DNA from 2 places in the Rathayibacter rubneri genome. Region 1 is predicted to be linked to the other one. Evidence: riboswitches for the same ligand, from Rfam matches in the RefSeq annotation. Region 1 holds a riboswitch; the other holds the start of a gene.

Region 1 (3,392 bases):
CGCCGTCGACGCCGTCCTCGCCGAGCTCGAGCTGCAGGAGCTGCCCGCCGCTCCCGTCGATCTCGCCGGCGCGGAGGAGGCGGCCCGACTCGCCTCCGCCCGTCGCGACGAGGCCCGCTCGCGGCTCTCGGTGCTCGAGCACCGCGCGGCCCGGCTGACCGAGCTCGCCGCTCTCGCCGAGACGCGGTTGCGCTCGCTCGAGGGGCGCCTGCGCCGGCACGAGGAGCTGCGCGCGCTCGCCGAGACGATCGACGGACGCGGGCAGAACACGCGCCGCATGGATCTCGAGGCGTTCGCGCTCGCGGGGCGCCTCGAGGAGATCGTCGGCGCCGCGAACCTGCGCCTGGGCGCGATGACGAGCGGCCGGTACTCGCTGCTCCACGACGACTCCCTCGCCTACCGCAACGCGTCCTCCGGACTCGGCATCGAGGTGCTCGACGCCTTCACCGGTGTCCGGCGCCAGCCCGCCTCGCTCTCGGGGGGCGAGACCTTCCTCGCCTCCCTCGCCCTCGCCCTCGGACTGGCCGACGTGGTCACGATGCAGTCCGGCGGCATCACCCTCGAGACGATGTTCATCGACGAGGGGTTCGGCTCCCTCGACGCCGAGACCCTCGAGACCGCGCTGGGAACCCTCGACGCCCTCCGCTCCGGCGGCCGGACGATCGGCCTCATCAGCCACGTCGACGCGATGCGCGAGCGGCTGCCGATCGGTCTGCGGGTCGAGGTGGGCAGGCGCGGCGACAGCACGCTGCGCACCGACTGAGCGCCGCTCCCCGCGGCACCGTCGCGGCCGAGCACACGGCCGAGCACGGCCGCCGAGCACTACGGCCGCGAGGACCGGTGCCGCGCCACCGCGTCGGTGTTGCCGCAGCGTGCGGAGCAGTAGCGCTGCCGGCCGGCGCGGGACTCGTCGACGAACACCCGGTCGCAGCCTCCCCGGGCGCAGACGCCCATCCGCAGCCCCGCGGCCGCTGACACGAAGAAGGCGAGACCGCCCGCGGTCACCGAGCGCACCCGGGTGACGACGTCGCTGCCGTCCGGCACGAGGTGCAGGTGCGGCGGCATGCCGTCGTGGGTGGCGACGGACAGCGATCCGGCGACCTCCGCGAGCAGGGCGTTCACCTCGTCGCAGCGGGCCTGCACCGGCTTCGCTGCGAAGACGCGACGCACCCGCACCGCCCAGTGCCGCAGCGCCTGCGTGTCGGACGGAGCGAGGCCGGGTTCGCGGACGCCCTGCGCCCGCAGCAGCGGCTCGATCGCGTCGCCCGGCGCGGCGTTCACCAGCGAGGCCGCGAGTCGCGGACCCACCTGGTGCCGGTGGTCGAAGGTCATCCGCCGACTGTAACGGTTGAACGCCTCCGATCCGTTACGTGAGCATCGGAGCATGCACGAGCACCGCTGGACCCGACTCTCCCGCCACCCCACCAGCGAGGGGATCCTCGGCTACCTGCTCTGCCCCTGCGGCGCGCGGGAGATCGAGCTCGTCCCGCTCGCTCCTCCCGTGCTGCTCGCCTCCCGGAGCGCTCCGACCCGCCGCTAGCGCCTGGTCGGCACGGGATCGCCGTCGCGCATGGCCTGCTCGTGGTCGCCAGGCGCTAGGGTCGTGCGCAGTGACACGGGGTGCCCGCCGAGGGCTGAGAGAAGACCCGTTGAACCTGATCTAGTTCGTACTAGCGAAGGGATGTCGCGAATGAGCATTCGCACGCCTGCCCACCCGACCCTCCACGACATCGACGGCGCCGCCGTCGGCCGCGACCTCGACGGGCTGCGGCGCACGGCGCCGCTGGTCCAGTGCATCACCAACGCGGTGGTCACCGGCTTCACGGCCAACAGCCTCCTCGCCCTGGGAGCGAGCCCCGCCATGGCCGATCTTCCGGGCGAGGCCGGCGTCTTCGCCCGCCTCGCGTCGGCGACGCTCGTGAATCTCGGGACGCCCGGGGCCGAGCAGCGCGCCGGGGCGCGGGAGGCGATCGCGGCCGGACCGCGCTGGGTGCTCGATCCGGTCGCCGTCGGGCCGCTGCCGGTCCGCACCGCCTTCGCCGCCGAGATCCTCGAACAGGGGCCGTCGATCATCCGCGGCAACGCCTCCGAGATCCTCGCTCTCGCCGGTCTCGGTGCCGGCGGTCGGGGTGTCGACGCCGTCGACGGGGCCGAGGACGCGCTCGACGCCGCGACGGCGCTCGCCCTGCGCACGGGGGCCGCCGTCGCCGTCTCCGGCCCCGTCGACGTCGTCACCGACGGAGTCGCGGTCGTCCGGGTCACCGGCGGGCACCCGCTGCTGACCCGCGTCACGGGCGGGGGCTGCGCCCTGGGCGCCGTGATGGCCGCCTTCCTCGGCGCCGCCGATCCCGCCCCCGGAGCCGCACTCCGCGCCGCCGTAGCGGGCTCGGTCGTCTGGGGACTCGCCGCCGAGCGGGCGGCGCGCACCGCGGCCGGACCCGGGTCCTTCGCCGTGACCCTCCTCGACGAGGTCGCCTCCCTCGACGCGTCCGCCGTGGCGCAGGAGGCGAGGATCGCGTGAGCGGCCCGGATCTCTCCGTCTACCTCGTGACCGATACGCGGCAGTGCGGAGCGCGCGGGGTGCCCGCCGTCGTGTCCTCCGCGGTCCGGGGCGGTGTCCGCACCGTCCAGATCCGCGATCACGAGGCCTCGGCCGCCGAGCTGCTCGCCCTCGTCCTGGCCGTCGCCGCCGTGCTCGACGAGCGCACGACGCTCCTGGTCGACGATCGCGTCGATGTCGCACTCGCCGCCCGCCTGGCCGGAGCCCGGGTCCACGGCGTCCACGTCGGGCAGTCCGATCTGCCGGTCGCGGCCGCACGGGCGCTGCTCGGACCCGACGCCGTCGTCGGCCTGACGGCGAACACGCCCGCGCACCTCGACCTCGTGCACGCCCTGCCCGCGGGCACCGTCGACTACCTGGGTGTCGGGGTGATCCGACCCACTGCGACGAAGCCCGACCACCCGGCACCGCTCGGGATCGAGGGGTTCGCGGATCTCGCGGCCGCGACGGCGCTCCCCTGCGTCGCCATCGGCGGCGTGGGCATCGACGACGCGGCGGCGCTGCGCTCCGCCGGCGCCGCCGGACTGGCGGTCGTCTCGGCGATCTGCACGGCGGACGACCCCTCGGCCGTCGCCGCGGCCCTCCGAGCGGAGTGGGACCGGTGACCGCGCGCATCCCGCGCGTGCTCAGCATCGCCGGCACCGACCCGACCGGCGGCGCGGGCATCCAGGCCGACCTCAAGTCGATCGGCGCGCTCGGCGGCTACGGCATGGCCGTGATCACGGCGCTCGTCGCGCAGAACACGCACGGGGTCCGCTCGGTGCACCTGCCGCCGGTCGCCTTCCTCCGCGAGCAGCTCGACGCGGTGAGCGACGACGTCGCGATCGACGCG
Region 2 (3,392 bases), on a different contig from region 1:
AGGTCGCCTTCTCGCTCTGGAGCGACTCCGACGACTGGCGCGACGCCGAGCTCGCGGTCGACGGCGTCGCGGCGAGGTTCGGGTCGGGGGCCGTGCGTCCGGCGTCGCTGCTGTCGCGCTCGGCGCCGGAATCGGCGAAGGGGATCGATCTCAGCGACACCCTCGCTACGCGGAGCCGATCGTCAGACTGACGGGCCGGTGGTCCGACCCGTTCGGCGGCAGCACCTGCACGGTCGAGGCGGGGACGCCGTCGGCGAGGGCGTGATCGAGGCTCACGAGCGGGAGCAGCGAGGGCCACGTGGCGGGGAAGCCGATCCGCGAGGTCCGCACGAGTGCCGCCTGCTCGAGGACCGGGGCGAGCAGGTGGTCGTCGGGAGCGGTGTTGAAGTCGCCGATCACCAGGGTGCGCTCCGACTCGTCCTGAGCGAGGACGTCCGCGAGTCGGCCGAGCATCACGTCCCGCTCCTCGTGATCGCCGAGGCGGAACGAGGCGAGGTGGACGACGAAGAGCCGGGTCGCACCGACCGTCGTCCCGATGTCGACGGCGAGGGCGCGGTTCCAGCCCAGCCCGAGGTCGAGCGGTTCCGCGTTCGACAGCTCCTCCCGGCTCCACACCCCGACGGTGCCGACGACGAAGGAGTACGGGTAGGTCTCGGACAGCTCCGCGTCCACCGCGTCGCGCGCCTCGCCGTCGAGCTCCTGGAGGGCGATCACGTCGGGCTCCCGCGACGCGAGCTCGAGGGCGAGAGCGCCCGCGTCCTCGCTGGCGGCGATGTTCTGGCTGACGACGGTGAAGGAGCCCGACCGCACGGCCGGGCCGGGCACGGCCACCGGCAGCACGAGCACGCCGTAGACGGTGGCGAGCACGGTGACCGCGGCCCCGGCGGCGCGTGAGCGCAGGCCGACGGCCGCGGTGATCAGCAGGAGGACGAGGAGGCCGGCCCACGGGATCGCGGTCTCGAGCACGGAGAGCCACCCCGCCGCCTCCGGCAGCATCCGATGCACCGCGAGGAACGCCGCGAGCACGGCGCTCGCGCCCACGACGACGGCCGCCCGGAGGGGGTGGCGTCGGCGGGGGCGCTGCGGCATCCGTCGAGTATGACCGCTGCCCCGGTGACCGGGGTGGGGGAGTCCTGTGCGAGCCCGCGCGGCGGTTGTCCCCCTGCCGAGCCCGGGAGTAGCGTTCGGGGATGCCCAACATCGCCGTGTCCCTGGCCGACAAAGTCACCTCCGCGGGAACCGCGACGATCTACGGGGAGCCCGTGGACGTCGACGGCGCCACGATGGTCCCCGTGGCACTCCGCTGGTTCGGCTTCGGCGGCGGCAGCGGCTCCGAGGAGGGCCAGGAGGGCGGCGGAGGCGGTGGCGGTGGAGCCGTCGTCCCGATCGGGGCCTACATCAAGGACGACCTCGGACTGCGCTTCCAGCCGAACATCGTGTCGGTCCTGGCCGTGGGCATCCCCTTCGTCTGGGTGACCGGCAAGGCTCTCGCCCGTCTCATCCGCGCCCTCAAGAAGTAGGCTCCGCCGCCGTCCTCAGCCCAGGCGCTGATCTGCGTCGTGGAACTCAGCCCAGGCGCTGAGGGCGTGCGGTGAACCACTTCTTCTGCGTGCGGCCGAATCCGACGATCAGTCGCTCGGCGTCGGCCGGTCGTCGCGGATCGTAGACGACGGCGACCGGCTCACCGGCCATCCAGGCGTCGCCCCGACGCTGCGGGACCTTTAGAGCGCGTCGCTCCTCGCCGTTCTCGAGGCGGTACGCGACGAGCAGCCGACCGGCCTGCTCGTCTCGCGTGCCCGGGACCGATGCGTCGTTCGGCAGCACCCGTCCCTGCACGCGCGTCCCGAAGGCCAGCAGCTCCCTCCGGATGCGCCGACGCCGCTGCCACAGCAGCGCCTGGAGCAGGACCAGCAGCACGGCGGCGACAACGACGACCACCGACCACGACATGCTGTCTATGATTGCTGACGAACACGGGAGTCCGGTGCACCGGACTGAGAGGAAGGCACGCAGCCTTCGACCGTCGAACCTGATCTGGGTCATGCCAGCGAAGGAACGTTTCGATCTCCTCTTCCTACCCGTGCCCTCCATTCGCTTCCACGAAAGGGCACGTCAGTGCAGAACTCCACCCTTCCCACCACCCCGCGCCGCGATCTCCGCTGGCGCGTCGTCGACATCGTCGTGGCCAGCGTCGTCGCGGTCGCGAGCGGCATCGTCTTCTGGGCCTGGGGCCTCGCGACCAACGTCCTCGGCCTCGCCTTCGAGTTCCTCCCCGGACTCGGCGGGATCCTCGGCGGCGGCTGGCTCTTCGCCGGCGTCCTGGGCGGCCTGATCATCCGCAAGCCCGGAGCGGCGCTCTACACCGAGCTGGTCGCCGCGGTCGTCTCCGCGCTGATCGGCACCCAGTGGGGCTATCTCGTCCTGCTGTCCGGACTGGTCCAGGGCCTGGGCGCCGAGCTGATCTTCGCCCTCTTCCTGTACCGCAGCGGCCGGCCGATCGTGGCGCTGCTCGCCGGCGCCGGTGCGGGTCTCGCCCTCGCGATCAACGACCTGATCGTCTGGTACGCGGGCGTGGACGGCCTCTTCGCCAGCGTGTACATCGTCTCCTCGATCGTGTCCGGCATCGTCCTCGCGGGACTCCTGCCCTGGCTCGCCGTCCGCGGACTGGCCGCCTCCGGAGCCCTCGACCGCTTCGCCTCGGGGCGCGAGGGCAGGGTGATCGACACCGCCGGCGCGGGCGCTCGATGAGCGGTGCCGCCGTCTCGGCCCGCGGCTGGAGCTGGCGGCACGCCGGGCGCTCCCGGTCGGCCGTGTCCGGGCTCGACCTCGGGATCGGGCCGGGGGAGCGCGTGCTCCTCCTCGGCCCCTCCGGCGCAGGCAAGAGCACTCTGCTGCACGCTCTCGCCGGAGTCCTCGGCGGTGAGGAGGACGGCGCGTCGACCGGTGAGCTGACCGTCGACGGCGAGTCGCCCCTGCGGCGCCGCGGGGTGGCGGGTCTCGTGCTGCAGGATCCGGACACCCAGGCCGTGCTGGCGCGGGTGGGCGACGACGTCGGCTTCGCGTGCGAGAACCTCGGCGTCCCCGCGGCCGAGATCCCGGGGCGGGTGCGGCAGGCCCTCGAGGACGTCGGGCTCGAGGTGCCGCTCGACCGGTCGACGTCGGCCCTGTCGGGCGGGCAGAAGCAGCGGCTCGCCCTCGCGGGCGTCCTGGCCATGCGGCCGAGGCTCCTCCTGCTGGACGAGCCGACGGCCAATCTCGATCCGGGCGGCGTCCGCGAGGTGCGCGACGCCGTCGAGCGGACCACGGCGCGCTCGGGAGCGACCCTCGTGATCGTCGAGCACCGCGTCGACGTCTGGATCGACCTCGTCGACCGGGTCGTCGTGCTGGGTGCG

The links. A riboswitch is a leader RNA that binds a small molecule or an ion and turns the genes downstream of it on or off. The one in region 1 is predicted to bind thiamine pyrophosphate.
Positions count from the first base shown of each region.
Region 2: another riboswitch for thiamine pyrophosphate. It lies ahead of NB037_RS07085 (ECF transporter S component); the one in region 1 lies ahead of thiM (hydroxyethylthiazole kinase).

Region 1 covers NZ_JAMRYM010000067.1:54-3,445, forward strand. The annotation lists partial or broken gene NB037_RS13815 (SbcC/MukB-like Walker B domain-containing protein) at 1-763, shown strand, start outside; gene NB037_RS13820 (CGNR zinc finger domain-containing protein) at 823-1,332, opposite strand; gene NB037_RS13825 (hypothetical protein) at 1,385-1,540, shown strand; TPP riboswitch at 1,607-1,699, shown strand; gene thiM (hydroxyethylthiazole kinase) at 1,691-2,521, shown strand; gene thiE (thiamine phosphate synthase) at 2,518-3,165, shown strand; gene thiD (bifunctional hydroxymethylpyrimidine kinase/phosphomethylpyrimidine kinase) at 3,162-3,392, shown strand, end outside.
Region 2 covers NZ_JAMRYM010000020.1:14,096-17,487, forward strand. The annotation lists gene dinB (DNA polymerase IV) at 1-191, shown strand, start outside; gene NB037_RS07070 (endonuclease/exonuclease/phosphatase family protein) at 166-1,089, opposite strand; gene NB037_RS07075 (hypothetical protein) at 1,191-1,520, shown strand; gene NB037_RS07080 (DUF3592 domain-containing protein) at 1,567-1,950, opposite strand; TPP riboswitch at 1,965-2,073, shown strand; gene NB037_RS07085 (ECF transporter S component) at 2,116-2,748, shown strand; gene NB037_RS07090 (ABC transporter ATP-binding protein) at 2,745-3,392, shown strand, end outside.